DNA from 2 places in the Bermanella marisrubri genome. Region 1 is predicted to be linked to the other one. Evidence: predicted binding sites of a transcription regulator. Region 1 holds the regulator's gene; the other holds the start of a gene.
What was found. The regulator FliA, encoded in region 1, starts transcription of late flagellar genes. The targets are predictions, from matches to a motif close to CTAAAGTTNNNNNNNNNNCNGCCGATA.
Positions count from the first base shown of each region.

Region 2: HF888_RS10110 (flagellar protein MotY) is a predicted target of FliA. The motif match lies at 6,019-6,045, and genes of this name have one in related genera.

Region 1 covers NZ_CP051183.1:2,550,342-2,558,529, reverse strand. The annotation lists gene flhA (flagellar biosynthesis protein FlhA) at 1-1,442, shown strand, start outside; gene flhF (flagellar biosynthesis GTPase FlhF) at 1,472-2,917, shown strand; gene HF888_RS11855 (MinD/ParA family protein) at 2,914-3,786, shown strand; gene HF888_RS11850 (RNA polymerase sigma factor FliA) at 3,798-4,535, shown strand; gene cheY (chemotaxis response regulator CheY) at 4,758-5,126, shown strand; gene HF888_RS11840 (protein phosphatase CheZ) at 5,148-5,924, shown strand; gene HF888_RS11835 (chemotaxis protein CheA) at 5,937-8,123, shown strand; gene HF888_RS11830 (protein-glutamate methylesterase/protein-glutamine glutaminase) at 8,167-8,188, shown strand, end outside.
Region 2 covers NZ_CP051183.1:2,165,477-2,173,664, forward strand. The annotation lists gene HF888_RS10080 (hypothetical protein) at 1-105, opposite strand, end outside; gene HF888_RS10085 (LapA family protein) at 116-397, opposite strand; gene xni (flap endonuclease Xni) at 426-1,217, opposite strand; gene HF888_RS10095 (ABCB family ABC transporter ATP-binding protein/permease) at 1,217-3,010, opposite strand; gene HF888_RS10100 (HDOD domain-containing protein) at 3,167-3,994, shown strand; gene dinB (DNA polymerase IV) at 3,925-5,025, opposite strand; gene HF888_RS10110 (flagellar protein MotY) at 5,095-5,979, opposite strand; gene rnt (ribonuclease T) at 6,113-6,781, shown strand; gene HF888_RS10120 (YeeE/YedE family protein) at 6,852-7,295, shown strand; gene HF888_RS10125 (DUF6691 family protein) at 7,567-7,995, shown strand; gene HF888_RS10130 (peroxiredoxin) at 8,044-8,188, opposite strand, start outside.

The DNA.
Region 1 (8,188 bases):
AGATTCCAAGCTTACTACTTTCTACTGCCACCGCCATTATTGTCACCCGAAATAATAGTGAGGAAGACGTAGGCGGTCAGGTCATTAGTCAGATGTTTTCCTCCAGTCGAGCTTTGGCTATCGCATCGGGTATTCTTATTTTAATGGGTCTTATTCCTAGCATGCCGCATTTGGCTTTCTTAGGGCTGGGTGTATTGGCTGCTGTTTGGGCTTACTGGATTCATAAACGCAACAATGAGCCAGAAATTGTCGACGAAGGTATTTCCGGCAGTGCTCGTCAGGCTGCACAGAGAGCAGCTGGCGGTGGAGGCGCAGCACCACAAAGTGGTTCCTCTAATCAAGCCTTGTCTGGTGGATCGGCGCAACCTGCATTGCCCGACGATACCAAGGATGTGGACTGGGATGACGTCGAAGAGGTGGACATCATTGGCTTGGAAGTAGGCTATCGTTTAATTCCATTAGTGGATAAAAGTCAGGGCGGCCAATTGTTGGGACGCATTAAAGGCATTCGCCGAAAACTTTCACAAGATCTTGGTTTTCTTATTCCTAGTGTTCACATTCGAGATAATTTAGACCTCGCTCCTAATGCCTATCGAGTTTTATTAATGGGCGTGGCCGTTGCCGAGGCCGAGATTGAACCCGATCGCGATATGGCCATTAATCCGGGTCAGGTGTTTGGTAACGTAGAAGGTATTGAAACCATTGATCCAGCCTTTGGCCTAGAAGCTGTGTGGATTGAAAGCGGTAAAAAAGATCAAGCGCAAACGCTTGGCTATACCGTAGTGGACGCCAGTACAGTGGTGGCCACTCATTTAAATCAAATACTACAAAGCCATAGTGCAGAGCTAATCGGTCACGAAGAAGTACAAAAAATGCTGGATCGACTTGCTAGTGTGTCACCGAAACTCGCCGAAGAATTAGTGCCCAACACGCTTAATTTGAGTCAGCTATTAACGATCTTGCAAAACTTGTTACAGGAAGGCGTGCCAGTGCGCGACATGCGCAGTATTGCCGAAGCTTTGGCGAACACTCAGGTCGATAGTCAAGATACTGCCGCATTAACAGTCGAGGTTCGAAGAGTCTTAAAGCGTCTCATCGTGCATAGTATCTATGGTAACGCGCAAGATCTCTCCGTTATTACCCTAGATCCATCATTGGAACAGTTATTGCTCAAAACCTATCAGCAGAACCGACAACAAACAGGGCAGAGCGATCAGATGATTCTTGAACCATCAATGGCCGAAAAGTTACAGCAATCTATGGTGGAAGCTGCTCGCAATCAAGAAATGGCAGGTAATCCTGCTGTGTTGCTAGTAAACGCTACCTTGCGTCCTGTGCTATCGAATTTTGCTCGTAATGTTACCGATAGCCTACATGTCATTTCGTATCAGGAAATACCTGATAACAAACAAATAACCATTGCCGCCACCATCGGGGCATAGTGTGAACCGAACGATGTGAGATACCGAGTATGAGAGTTCGTCGTTTTACCGCCAGCAGTATGCAAAAAGCGCTGAAAACCGTGCGCGATGAAATGGGCCCGGATGCCGTCATTCTGTCTAATCATAGAGTGAAAGGCGGTGTCGAGATTATCGTGGCGCAGAACTACGAACCTTCTAGTGCGAAAACCTCTGCTCCGCCAATGGCATTTACTGAAGACGGCGAAGTGGATGACAGCCATTTACCTTCACCTACTTTTTCTCGCGATAAAAATACGCAAGAGCGTCGTAAAGAAAAAGAACCATGGCCGTTCCTATCGGATGATGAACGAAAACAGGTTAATGAACAGCTGCAACTTCAAGAACAGTTGGAAACCATGAAGCGCCAGCGTGATGGCGGAAGTGCAAAAACTATTAGTGCCAGCCAAGATAAAGAAGCATTGCGTATGGCACTGGACGAAATGAAAACGCGTCGAGATAGCCAATTAGATCCTGTGCAGCCTCTGCAACGTGAGCCTAAGGCACAGCAAAAGCAAGAACGCCTCGCCATGCTTGATGATATGCGCAATGAGCTACATGACTTGAAAGAAATGTTGTGCGGAGATGGACAAAAAGCACTACAGCAACCAGCCAATTTTGTTTGGAAAAAATACGCACCAGCCAATGCACTGCAAGCAAAGTTCTGGCAACGATTGGAAAACATGGGGTTTGATGATTGGGTGATTTACCAATTGGTGCATGACGTTGTCAGTCACGCAGATGAAAAAGGCGCTTGGCAATTAATCCTGCAAGACTTAGTTCAGCATATGAATATTAGCCCCAGTGATCGACTGAAACGCGGCGGTGTTTATGCCATGGTTGGGCCAACCGGTGCCGGTAAAACCACGACCATCGCGAAAATGGCGGTGCGTTTTACATTGGAACACGAAAACGCCAGCATTGGCCTCGTGACCATGGATAATTATCGTTTAGCGGCCCATGATCAGCTTAAAACGTTGGGACAAATATTAGGTGTTCCAGTGCAGGTGGCAGATCAGGAGCATACCTTGAGCAAGTGCCTTGATGAGCTGAGTGACTGTGATCTTGTGCTCATTGATACCGCTGGTTTGACGCCACAGCACCCAATGCTGAACTATCAATTAGAACAGCTGGCTTCTTTGCGAGGCCGTGTTCATACCTTATTAACATTACCCGCCACTAGTACCAGCAGAGTCTTACGTAAGGTCTATCATAATTATAAAGCAGCCGGAATAGGCGGCTGTGTTCTGACCAAGCTAGATGAGGCCAGCAGTTTAGGTGATGCGCTAAGTGCATTATTAGAGAGTGGTTTAGATTTGTCTTATGCGACCGACGGCCAGCGCATACCAGACGATTTTCATGTGGCCAGTGCCAAGGCATTAGTTAAGCGCGCCGTTGTAATGGCGAAGCAAGAACAAGCGTCGCAGGATGAGGCAGAAGCTCAGGGAGTGTGGTCATGAGCGAGTTGTATAGCCTAGATGCTTACCGACAGAACAAAGGAGATAACCAATCCATGCATCCAGTTCAAGTAATCGCGGTGACCGGCGGTAAGGGAGGCGTTGGTAAAAGTAACGTGTCAGTCAACTTGGCAATCGCTCTTGCAGAGATGGGGCGAAGAGTTGTGGTTTTGGATGCGGATTTGGGACTCGCTAATATTGACGTGTTATTGGGGCTGACCACTAAAGAAAATATCAGCAACGTTATTTCTGGGGAAGCCAGTCTCCGTGATGTCATGGTCAATGGCCCAGGTGGTATACGTATTATTCCCGCTGCTTCAGGCACACAGGCTATGACAACACTAGAACCAAGGGAACATGCTGGATTGATTCGTGCATTTGATTCGATTAGTGATCAACTGGATGTACTGATTGTGGATACTGCAGCCGGTATTGGTGACAGTGTGGTGTCATTTGTGAAAGCCAGCCAAGAAGTCTTGGTGGTCGTAACCGATGAACCCACCAGTATTACGGACGCCTACGCACTGATAAAGCTTCTTAATCGCGATCACGGTGTTTTTCGTTTTCGTATTCTAGCCAATATGGTCAAAACTAGCCAAGACGGTCATAACTTATTTGCTAAGCTTACTAAAGTAACAGATCGCTTTTTGGATGTGGCATTACAGTATGTGGGGTGTGTGCCGCAAGACGATGCTGTTAAGCGCGCGGTACAGCGCCAGCGACCAGTGATTGAGGCCTATCCTCGTGCTAAAGCAGCCTTGGCCTTCAAAGCATTAGCAAAAAAAGTAGATAGCTGGCCCTTGCCAACAACCCCCAGAGGTAACTTGGAGTTTTTTGTTGAAAACTTGGTATTGTCGACAGTACGTGGGTAGGACGTATAACCATGAACAGTGGTGCAGCCATGTATCTCGGTGATGAAAAACAAAATTTCAATACGCTGGTCGAAGAATACGCATCCTTGGTAAAACGTATTGCTCACCATTTGAAAGGCCGATTGCCTGACTCAGTGCAGGTAGACGACCTTATTCAGTCAGGCATGATTGGATTAATCGAGGCAGCACAGAAGTACGAACCTAGTAAAGGTGCTAGCTTCGAAACCTATGCGGGTATCCGAATACGCGGTTCCATGCTCGACGAGATTCGTAAAGGCGACTGGGCACCACGCAGTGTGCATCGCAATAGCCGTCGCATCAGCGAAGCTATCCGCTACGTAGAATCTCAAACTGGTCGCGATGCTCAAGATCAAGAGGTAGCAAAAGCCCTAGGTATGGAATTGGAAGAATACCATCAACATTTACAAGATGGGGCCGGATCGCGTTTGTTCAGTTTTGAGGATTTGTTAGAGCAGCGAGGTGAGCAGGAGTCCGACTTCATGGGTCATGATGACGAGAGCCCGCTCCAGGACCTACAAAGCGAACATTTCCAACAGCAGCTTGCCAAGGCAATCAGTCAACTACCTGAACGAGAGCAACTCGTCCTCGCTCTCTATTACGACGAAGAACTCAACTTAAAAGAAATCGGTGCGGTATTAGAAGTGAGTGAGTCTCGCGTCAGTCAAATACACTCGCAGGCGGCTCATCGTTTGCGCGCACGTCTACAGGAATGGGCCGAAGGGCAATAGTTTGCCCTAAAAGCTCAGTAAATATTTCTGCAACCTATAAATTAATAGCTATGCTTAATTTAGGTTTTATTAGGATTAATTATTAGTCATTCACAGGACCGAACCTGCCGACAACTTTATTTTGCTGACATGCTTGCTGGATAACTTGGTAAGTGTGTCTAGACTAAAAATAGGCAATAAAGTCATTGGCCAGGGCGCTGGGAGGTAGCTTTGGATAAAAATATGAAAATTCTTGTTGTGGACGATTTTTCGACAATGAGACGAATCATTAAAAACCTGTTAAGGGATTTGGGTTTCACAAATACCCAAGAAGCAGATGATGGCAACACTGCGTTGCCCATGCTGAAAAGCGGTGACTTCGATTTCTTGGTCACGGATTGGAATATGCCGGGTATGACAGGAATTGAACTGCTAAAGCATGTTCGTGAAGACGAGCGCCTGAAGGACCTTCCCGTTCTGATGGTAACGGCAGAAGCCAAGCGAGACCAGATAGTGGCAGCAGCGCAAGCCGGTGTGAATGGATATGTAGTAAAACCATTTACGGCAGCGGTACTAAAAGAAAAGATTGAAAAAATCTTTGAGCGCTTGTAAGCGGTTACATAGGGCAAGTAGATGGCGGCTTTGGATTTAGAATCAGGCAGCGAGTTCGAACAGCGTTTTTCTGAAAAAGCACAGGAATTATTTGAACGTCTAGAGAAAAATGATTTAGGCGGTGCGGTTTCGGTGATTCAGGATTTACAAAAGGTACGAGATGAAAGTCTGTACCAAGAAATAGGCCGATTGACTCGGGCTCTTCACGAGTCCATCAAAAATTTCAAACTTGATGCGCATCAGGGCGCAGCTAGCGATATTGATGAAGCAAATGAAGGTTTAGCATACGTTGTAGAAATGACGGACAAGGCGGCCAATAAAACTATGGATAAGGTAGAGGAAAGCCTCCCTATATCTGACGGTATTGCACAGGAATCTAATGAGCTTCACCAGGAATGGCAACGATTTTTAAAGAAAGAAATGTCACCCGCGGAGTTTAGAGAATTAGCAAAGCGCCTTGATGCTTTTCTGCAAGGCACCAGTAAAAATACTCAAAAACTGAACACAAATCTGAATGAGATTTTGCTGGCACAAGATTTTCAAGATTTAACAGGGCAAGTGATCCAACGTATTACGACGATGGTCACGGATGTAGAAGCCCGTTTAGTGAATTTGGTTGCCATGGCCGGACATGTTGATCGCATGACAGGTATTGAGCATGGTGAACTAGAAGCGCAGGAAGAAGAGGAACAAAATCCAGATAAAGGTGTGGGTCCTCAAATTAATGCGGATGAGAAAGAAGATGTAGCAGCCAGCCAAGACGATGTTGACGATTTACTGTCGAGTCTAGGTTTCTAAAGGAGCAAAGGGATGAGTTTGGACGCTGATGAAGAAATCCTCCAGGACTTCCTTGTAGAAGCAGGGGAAATTCTAGAGCTGCTTTCCGAGCAATTGGTAGACTTAGAAAATCGACCAGATGACCAAGACTTATTGAACTCTATTTTTCGTGGTTTTCATACGGTAAAAGGTGGCGCGGGTTTCTTACAAATTAACCCGCTGGTGGATTTATGTCACGTTGCAGAGAACGTGTTTGACATACTCCGAAATGGCCAACGTCAAGTTGATGCAGACTTGATGGACGTGGTTTTAAGTGCGCTTGATAGTGTCAATGATATGTTCGAGACGGTTCGTGGCGGAGAAATGCCTGAGCCAGCAGACCAAAGCTTAATTGATGATCTGAAAATCTTTTCGCAACCTGCGGGAGCAGCTCCGGCGCCTAAAGCAGAAGCAGCCCCTACACCTCCTACCAGTGCTCCAGATACGTCAAATGAAGCAACTTCGAGTGGTGATTCTGGTGATATTACTGATGATGAATTCGAAGGTTTATTGGATGCCTTAGATGGCAATGATGCCGCTCCTGCCAAAGATGACAAAACGACCAGTAGCGATGATGACTTGTTCGATGTTGGCAGCACTCCGGCCGCCTCAGATGAAGACGAAATAACCGAAGACGAATTTGAAGCATTGCTTGATCAACTGCATGGTTCAGGTAATGGGCCTAGCAAAACGGATGACGTTGGCAGTAGCAGTGAACAAGCAGAAACTGCGGCACCTGCAGCTCCTGCTGCAGATGGCAATGAAGAAATTACAGAATCAGAATTTGAAGAACTGCTGGATAAATTACACGGAAAAGGCAAAGGCCCAAGCGAAACGGGTGCTGAGTCTCAAGTAACATCTGAGCCAGAGCCGCAAGCTCAGAAGCCAGATGCAGAGCCCGCTAAAGCTGAAGCTCCAAAACAGGAAGCGCCGGCTCCTGTTGCAAAAGCTGAGCGTCCAGCAGCGAAAAAACCAGAGAAGAAACAAGAGTCGCCGTCGGCCGAGGCAACTGTACGGGTTGATACGAAACGACTCGATGAAATCATGAACATGGTTGGTGAACTTGTTTTAGTTCGTAATCGTCTTGTGCGTTTAGGTCTAAATAGTAACGATGAAGCCATGTCAAAAGCGGTGTCAAATTTAGACGTGGTGACAGGTGACTTGCAAACATCTGTGATGAAAACACGGATGCAACCCATCAAGAAAGTATTTGGGCGTTTCCCTCGAGTGGTTCGTGATTTGGCGCGTAACTTGAAAAAAGAAGTTACATTAGAATTACGTGGTGAAGAAACAGATTTAGATAAAAACTTGGTTGAAGCCTTGGCTGACCCATTAGTGCATTTAGTACGTAATGCGGTGGATCACGGTGTAGAAATGCCTGATGAACGCGAGGCCTCGGGCAAGTCACGCAATGGCACAGTCATATTAAGTGCTGAACAAGAGGGTGATCACATACTATTGTCTATTCAAGATGATGGTAAAGGCATGGATCCTAAAAAATTGCAGTCAATAGCCGTCGAAAAAGGTGTGATGGATCAAGATGCAGCTGATCGTCTAAGCGACTCTGAATCGTATAATTTGATTTTTGCGCCTGGCTTTTCAACCAAAACCGAAATCAGTGACATCTCTGGCCGCGGTGTGGGCATGGATGTTGTGAAAACGAAAATCACACAACTGAACGGCACAATCAATATCGATTCCCAGCTTGGTAAAGGATCAAAGATCGTTATTAAAGTGCCGTTAACTTTAGCCATTATGCCAACGCTAATGGTGATGCTGGAAGATCAAGCGTTTTCATTCCCACTAGTGAGTGTGAGCGAAATCTTCCACTTAGATCTCACTAAAACGAATGTGGTAGATGGACAGGAAGTCGTTGTTGTCCGTGAAAAAGCGATTCCTCTCTTTTATTTGAAACGCTGGGTAATTCCCAACAGCCATAATGTGGAAGTAACTGAAGGCCATGTTGTAGTTATAAATGTGGGCAGTCAGCGAGTTGGTTTCGTTGTTGATCAATTGGTCGGTCAAGAAGAAGTGGTAATAAAACCTTTAGGTAAGATGCTGCAAGGAACGCCAGGTATGGCGGGTGCGACAATTACAGGTGATGGTCGTATTGCCTTGATACTGGATGTACCTAGTATGCTGCAACATTACGCAAAACGTAGCGGTGTAGTGGCTGCATAACATCGACTAAAAATCGCTGGAATGAAAGGATAACGGAGCATCAATGGGTATCAAAGTTCTAGTTG
Region 2 (8,188 bases), 380 kb from region 1:
ACTAGGCAGCGGAGTATCCTTAGAGCGCTTGTTTTCTTGCCGTCCAAGCAACCAGCCTGCAGCTACAGCAGCGACCAAAACAAGCAGCAAAGTCCAATCCATCATGAGGCGAGATTTATCCTAAGTGGTCCAAACGAGCTTGTACGCTCTTCATTTGCTTTTGCAAGTACTTATTCTGACGACGAGTTCGCCACACCACAGCACTGCTTGCCAGAATCCCTAAAACAGCACCAATCAGTAACATAATCAGAATGACCGACCCTAAAGGCAGTTCAGGAGCTTGCCACCAATACAAATCGACACGGGCGAGCTGACTATTATTCACACTAATCAATACGCCCAAAAGTACGATTGATAATCCAATTGCTGCATAAATAAAACGCAATATCCAACTCATTTGCACACCCTATTTGCTCTCCAGCGCATTATCTCTGCGATACTGCTGACTTGTAAACCTCTGGCAGATATCGCAGCCCCTTCAAATTAATCGCTAACTCACAATCCGTTTTCAATGTCACCATCTTACGTGCCCGCAAAGCAATCCGAAAATGATTTTCCAATTGTCGACCAACCTTCCCACTAATCTCATCACTGTGAATCAGTATACTGTCTAAATCCCCAAACTGATCCAGCAACTTTCCTGCAGTTTTTTGGCCTATTCCATCAACTCCTGGGACCTCATTAGTACTATCACCAACCAGTGAAAGAAAATCGACTAGTTGTGATGGTTCAAAGCCGAGTATTGATCGGACATCATCTAAGTTCAATTGTTTGCGATCAAAGTGATGATACAGCGAGGTTTGCTCATCCATAATCTGCATGTACCCCTTATCGGTCGATACAATACAGACTGACTTCCCCCTTTGCTGCGATTTAACCGCTAAAGTTGCTATTACGTCGTCGGCTTCCAAATAATCATATAGTAAACAGCGAATACCAATCTGTTCAAAGCGTCGATGAAATTCGGGCAAAGCAGCACTTAAATCCTTGGGCATTGGGTTTCGATTTGCTTTGTAGGCCGGATAAATCGTATGACGCCATGTTTTACTGTGACCGTCGAATACACAAGCCACATGACTGGGACGAAAATGCTCGATATCTTTCAACATGGCGTTTTGACTCAACAATAAGGTATTTTCAACGCCATCCGGTTTATCTTGTTGCGTGGCATATATACGACGAATCAAATTCATCGCGTCGAACAGCAATACATCCACTATTCTGTTTCCTCGTGTTGCTGCACTGCCCATAAGCGAGAATACAAACCACCAAGAGCTAGCAACTCAGCATGACTGCCCTGCTCCCTCACTTCACCCTCTTCCAACACCAAAATACGATCGGCATTTACAATGGTCGAGAGCCGGTGCGCGATCATGAGACTGGTCTTACCCTTGGATACTGCTTCAATAGCCTCAAGTACCGCTTTTTCACTATGACTATCAAGGGAGCTTGTAGCCTCATCAAACAACAAAATTTTTGGTTGCTTCAAGATGGTTCTCGCAATTGCCACACGCTGTTTTTCACCACCAGACAATTTCAATCCACGTTCACCAACTTCTGTATCAAGGCCGTTTGGTAACTGAGAAATAAAAGAGTCTAAGTGAGCGAGACGCAAAGCTTCACTTACTTCCTGCTCAGACGCATCAGGGCGCCCGTAGCGAACGTTCTCTAACAGCGATGTATTAAACAACACGCAATCTTGTGGCACCACACCGATAGAGGAGCGTAAACTGTGATGAGTGACGGTTTGAATATCTTGCCCATCAATACGAATACTACCTTCGTCTATATCGTAAAACCGAAACAGCAATTTGGCGACAGTGGATTTACCCGCGCCACTACTTCCTACAATTGCTACTTTTTCCCCAGCACGGACGGCAAAATTTAAATTCTTAATAATCTGCCGCTCGTCATAAGAAAAACAAACTCCATTAAACTCTATGTCGCCATGATCAACCTTTAATACCGAGGCGTCGCTAGATTCGGGGACCTGAGATTTAATCTTGAGTAGATCAAACATTTTCTCAATGTTTGCCATAGACGCCTTAATTTCACGATAAACAAAACCTAAAAAATTTAAAGGTACAAATATTTGCATCATAAACGCATTCACTAATACAAAATCACCGATCGTCATCACGCCATTCGACACATCATAAGCTGCAAGCAACAGCATCAATGTCATCGATATACTAACGATAAGCATTTGACCTGCATTTAAAAGAAATAACGTTAAACGATTTTTGCGCCTCGCTTGTTCCCAGTATTCTAAGTTCTTGTCGTACAGTTCTGACTCATATTGCTCATTGGTGAAATATTTAACAGTTTCAAAGTTAATCAGGCTGTCAATGGCCCGTGTGTTCGATACGTTATCCGCATCATTTGCTTCACGAATAAATTGTGTACGCCAGTCCGTTGTGACCTTAGAGAACCAAACATAAGCGATTACAGAAAACAACACGATTAGTGCATATTCGACGCGGTATTCAATCCATAATATTCCCATCACGAAGATCAGCTCTAGGAACGTAGGAACAATATTAAAAACCAAAAACCTCATTAAGAAACTTATGCCGCTGGTGCCTCGCTCTATATCCCTCGATAAACCACCAGTACGCCGGTTCAAATGAAAAGCAAGATCTAAACTATGCAGATGCTTAAAGACTCGAAGGCCAACTCGACGCATGGCATGCTCTGTAACACGCCCGAAAAGCGTATCGCGAATCTGCCCCAATACAACATTGGCAAAACGCACAAAACCATATGCGATCAATAAAGCAATGGGCACAGAAACTAAAGCCAGGGAGTTTGCATCTAACTGAGCATCAAGATCATCGACCACATTTTTGAGAATAAACGGCATGGTGACACTGGCCACCTTGGCACCCACAAGACAAAGCAAAGCTAAGAAAACGCGATAGCGATATTCAAAAAGGTAGGGGCCCATCTGTCGAATCACGGACCAATCTATTTTTTTGTCTGGATCAAAATTTGAGGTCATACCTCGCATGGAATGAGAAATCCTTATAAGTAAGTAAGTGCATTGTATCTTTGTAGAAATGGATTGCCAGCGGTTACATTCAGAAACGTTTGCGATACTTTATGTGACCCACGTCACACTCAATTCGCACTATAGTACTCAAAAATATCTGAGTACCAAACGTTTATGAACGACCTTTCTATACCACCGCGACCGCAAATCATGCTCGAACTTACTCAACTCATGAAAGACGATGATCTTGAGTTAACGCGTTTAGCCGCCCTAATCAAACAAGATGTAGCTCTTTATTCAGCTCTGCTTGCTGCAGTAAACAGTCCATGGATGGGGCTACCTGAGTCAGTGGATTGTATAGAGAACGCCGTGACTATTATGGGTATGAGCAAAGTAGTCAGCCTGATTCAGGCGATGACGGTCAGAACAACGTTTAAAAACGTGCCATTACTCGAGAGCTTTTGGGAATCGGCAGCAGAAGTCGCCAGTATCAGTGATTTCTTGGCTAAACGATACCGCCTACCTAATGCTGACCAAGCCTACACCTCCGGCATGCTGCATAACGCGGGTGTCGCGATCATGATACAATCACTGCCCGAGTATAAAACGTTTTTTGATACTCACGGTAAACAGCCGACTCATGAGTTATGTGCTTTAGAACGCCAACACTTTTCTACCGACCATTTCTTTCAGGGTGCCATGCTCACAAAAAAATGGTTTATGCCTGGCGAAGTTGCACTCTCCATCCGTTACCAACCCATCGCACACAGCGTGCTGACTGGTAAAAAAACCTTACCAACCAGTGTGGCCGACCTCTTGGCTATTTTGGTTCTGGCTAAAAGCATTAGTCAAGAGTATCAAAATTACTGGAAAGTTGAGAAAAGTGATTTAGAGCAACGAACTCTGCTGGCCGCGCTCGATTATCTAGAAATTCATGAGGTAGAGTTCAATGAGCTAAGAGAAGACTTGCTAGAGTCTATGTCTAATTCTGCGGTGGCTTGATCAAAGAGTTCCATTTGAGTCAAATTCTGCTTTAAACGCGCGCCAATACCAATCAATCGAATAGATTTTTCTTGGCGCCGCCTAGCCTGTTGTATGAGCTCGATAAAACTATCTAAATCCACCGTTTTTTGATGGTTCGCCAACGTGGTGACTTGAAAATCTGCAAATTTCACTTTTACAAACGGTGTCACATCTCTTAAGCGAATTGCATTGGCCTCAATACGGGATTGAAAGCGCAACCATAAATCTTGTGCTACTTGCTGTAACTCTTCTTCGCTTTCTATATCATTTGCGAAAGTACGTTCAACGCTTAAAGATTTACGTTCACGCCCATTCGATAGAGTTCGATCGTCGATGCCTCGACTTCGGTCATACAGTTTTTTTCCAAATTGGCCAAAACGCTTCAAAAGATCCGCAAGTTCTATGGCTTGCACATCCGCGCATGAGTGTATCCCCATGTTTGCCAATTTTTCTGCACTTTTAGGCCCCACACCCGGAATTTTACCTACGGGCAAAGTTCTCACAAATTCGTTCAACGCTTGAGGTTCTACTACAAACTGACCATTTGGCTTATTCCAATCACTGGCTACTTTGGCTAAATACTTATTCGGCGCGATCCCTACGGATACTGTGATACCAATTTCAGCTTCAACCTGCTGGCGTATTTGCTGCGCGATGATCTTTCCGGGGGAATGAGGTGAGATTTCAATATAAGCTTCATCAATGGATACCTGCTCGAAGGCTAACCCATAGCTTTCCACAATGCTCATTACTTCACGAGAGACACGGCGGTACTTTTCCATGTCACCTCGAATAAGCATGAGGTCTGGACATAACTTTAAAGCTTGACCCGAGGGCATGGCGCTACGAACACCATAGGCTCTGGCGACATAGTTGCAAGTTGAAATCACTCCACGACGATCGCTCGAGCCGCCAATAGCTAAAGGAATATCACGATATTGAGGGCTATCTCGCATCTCGACCGCAGCGAAGAAGCAATCACAATCGACATGCAGAACTTGACGAGGCATAATCAAAATACTGTATTAACATACAGTGATTATAAGTAAGTATGAGTTGAAAACAAGCGCCTAGCGAGATCAATAGTCTAAACTGGTCTCTAACTCTTCATCGGGTTTTTCTAAGCGGATAGTGACACGTCGATTTTGCGCTCGCCCAGCCGCGGTTGCATTAGAAGCCACGGGATATCGTTCACCATGATATCGAGTGGTAATAATCTCGGCATCCAAACCACGCTCGATTAGATATTCGTTCACCTTCAATGCACGATCCTCAGATAAACGACGATTGTTATAACGTCGACCTAATGCGTCACTGTGCCCATCAATATAAATCGCTTGAACTTCTGGATCCGCCTTGACATAAAGAGCGATTAAATCGAGTTTCTTCCGAGCCTGTTTGTCCAACGCAGCTCCACCACCTGGGAAAAATACCTTGCTGCGCGATACTTGCCCAAAATTCACTGGCAATAAGCCGGCCACACAACCTAGATAATCATTATAAAAACTATTAAAACGAGCAGGAGACACCGCCACTCGAATAGATTGAGATGGGTCATACCGAGCTCGCCGCGTAAACGTTGGTCTGAGCCCCTGCATTAAGCTCTGCATCATTTTATTAGCTCGATCGTGGTCTACTCGGATGGGTTTGCTGCTGTTCTTAACATCGACGAGACCAAGATCTTGTGCCATCTGACTTGGCAACCACTCAGGTGGTTCGATATGAAGAGCTGCCATCCCCTCACCCATCAGGTTTTTCTTGGTCCTCAGATGAAACAACAGGTCTTCGCCTGCCTCATGATAAAACACAGCCTCGCCATAATTGGGAATAGGCTGAGTAAACTCACATTCAAAAATCGATGGGCTTAAACGCCACTCGGTCTGCTCCACCTCAGCCTGAAATACCAATCCGTGGCTCACATTGGCTAAACAAGCGATATAAAGCAAAAATAAAATACGTTTCATGGACGATAACCGAGACTCGATGAACACTATCTCTAATGTTATCGGCCAATTTTGTACTTTCTTCAATCCTGTATAGCTGAATGAACTAAGCAGATACGCTACAATGCGGCAATTTATTAGATTAAGGGCTCTCATGGGTGATTACTTTGAAGATCCGCTGGTGTCTCGATTTCGTGGTTACTTGCCTGTTGTCGTAGACGTAGAAACCGCAGGGTTTAATTCTCAAACGGATGCATTGTTAGAAATTGCCATGGTGATCATGGATATGGACGAACAAGGCAATATGCTCCCTGGCCCGGCCATGTCTGCTCACATTAAGCCTTTTGAGGGAGCGAATTTAGAGCAAAGCGCGTTGGACTTTACTGGTATCGATCCATTTGACCCCGATCGTCGCGCCGAAGACGAAGGCCCTGCCCTTAAAGATATGTTTAAAACGATCCGTAAAGCCATGAAAGTAAAAGGTTGCAAACGCGCGATTTTGGTCGGCCATAATGCCCATTTCGACCTCGGCTTTCTAAATGCAGCTATCGAGCGCAACAACATAAAGCGCAGCCCATTTCACCCATTCTCTGGTTTCGACACAGCTACGCTTAGTGGACTTGCATTAGGCCACACAGTTCTTGCGCGTTCATGCAAGCTAGCGGGTATCGACTTTGATAATCACTCGGCTCACAGCGCCTTGTATGACACGCAAAAAACCGCTGAGCTATTTGCCCTCATCGTTAATAAATGGAAACAACTTGGCGGCTGGGATTGGGCCTATGAACAGCACGTTAAGGAAAACGAAAAGGACGAAGACTAATCGTTACTTCCTCGGCTAGTTATTACTTTTACAGCGCTTTAATAAAAAACGTTATCTGAGACGCAAGACCATGCTTTCACTATTTGATCAAGTATCTTGGCTTCATGTGCTTGGCGGCGGTATCGCCATTGGCCTATCTTCAAGTGTTTTATTTGCTATGAACGGCCGCATTGCAGGCATCTGCGGCATGGCCTTTTCGCTTATGGCCACAAACATGCGCAATAACCTCTGGCGTATCACCTTTTTAGTCGCCATGATTGCGGGCACGCAACTTTTTCACTTGGTTTCGCAACGTCCTTTTCCCGATGCGCCAGACAGTTCCTTACCCCTATTAATCATCGGTGGGCTATTAGTGGGCATTGGTACCTCCATGGCTAATGGCTGCACCAGTGGACATGGCATTGCAGGTATCGCCCGGTTTTCCAAACGCTCCATCGTCGCTACGCTCGCCTTCATGGGCGCAGCTATTGCCTGTTACTTTATCGCGCAACATTTACTTGGCTGGGAGGTTTAATGAAGGGCACCTCTTGTAAGTCAATTTGACTCTGCAAGATGCCTGTAGTGCTTTCATTCAAGGAAGGCTTCGCAGCGTAATGACGAGTCCTTTCCCAGAAGGCTGACACAAAAGGAAAGTGGTACAGGCCTTGCCCTTCGGGGCATTGCTCGTGTTCCAACATCTGTGTTGTGATATTTCGATTTAACCAGTTAGACCTTCAATAACACGCCTTGATCTTGAAACACGATCAAGGCCAGAGCTTAAAGTGACTTACAAGAGGTGCCCTTAAATGTATTTAATTATCTCAGCCATATGCGGATTACTTTTTGGTATTGGATTGGCCGCAAGTGATATGAATAATCCAGAGCGCGTACAAAGCTTCTTAGACATTGCTGGAAATTGGGACCCAAGCTTAATGTTCGTCATGGTGGGCGCTCTATTGATTGCTATTCCTAGTTTTCAATGGGTTTTACACAAACGTAACCGACCGGTTCTCGATAAAGACTTCCATTTAGCCAATAAACAAAAAATAGATGGGAAACTGATTGGTGGCGCGATTATATTTGGTATCGGCTGGGCCTTGGTGGGTTACTGCCCAGGACCTGCCATTGCCGCCCTCAGTTATGGCTATACAGACGTAATTATTTTTGTGGTTGCCATGATGATAGGCGCTAAAGCCCATCAACTTATGGACAAACCACAAAAAAACCGAGCCTAGGCTCGGTTTTTTTATCTAGTAATCTAATCCTAACGGAACAGTACTAGATTAAAGCTTGTCAGCTTCTTCAGATAGGTACTTAGCTACACCTTCTGGCGTATTAACCATACCAGAATCGCCTTTGTTCCAACCTGCAGGACATACCTGACCATTCTCTTCGAAGAACTGAAGCGCTTCAACGATACGAACCACT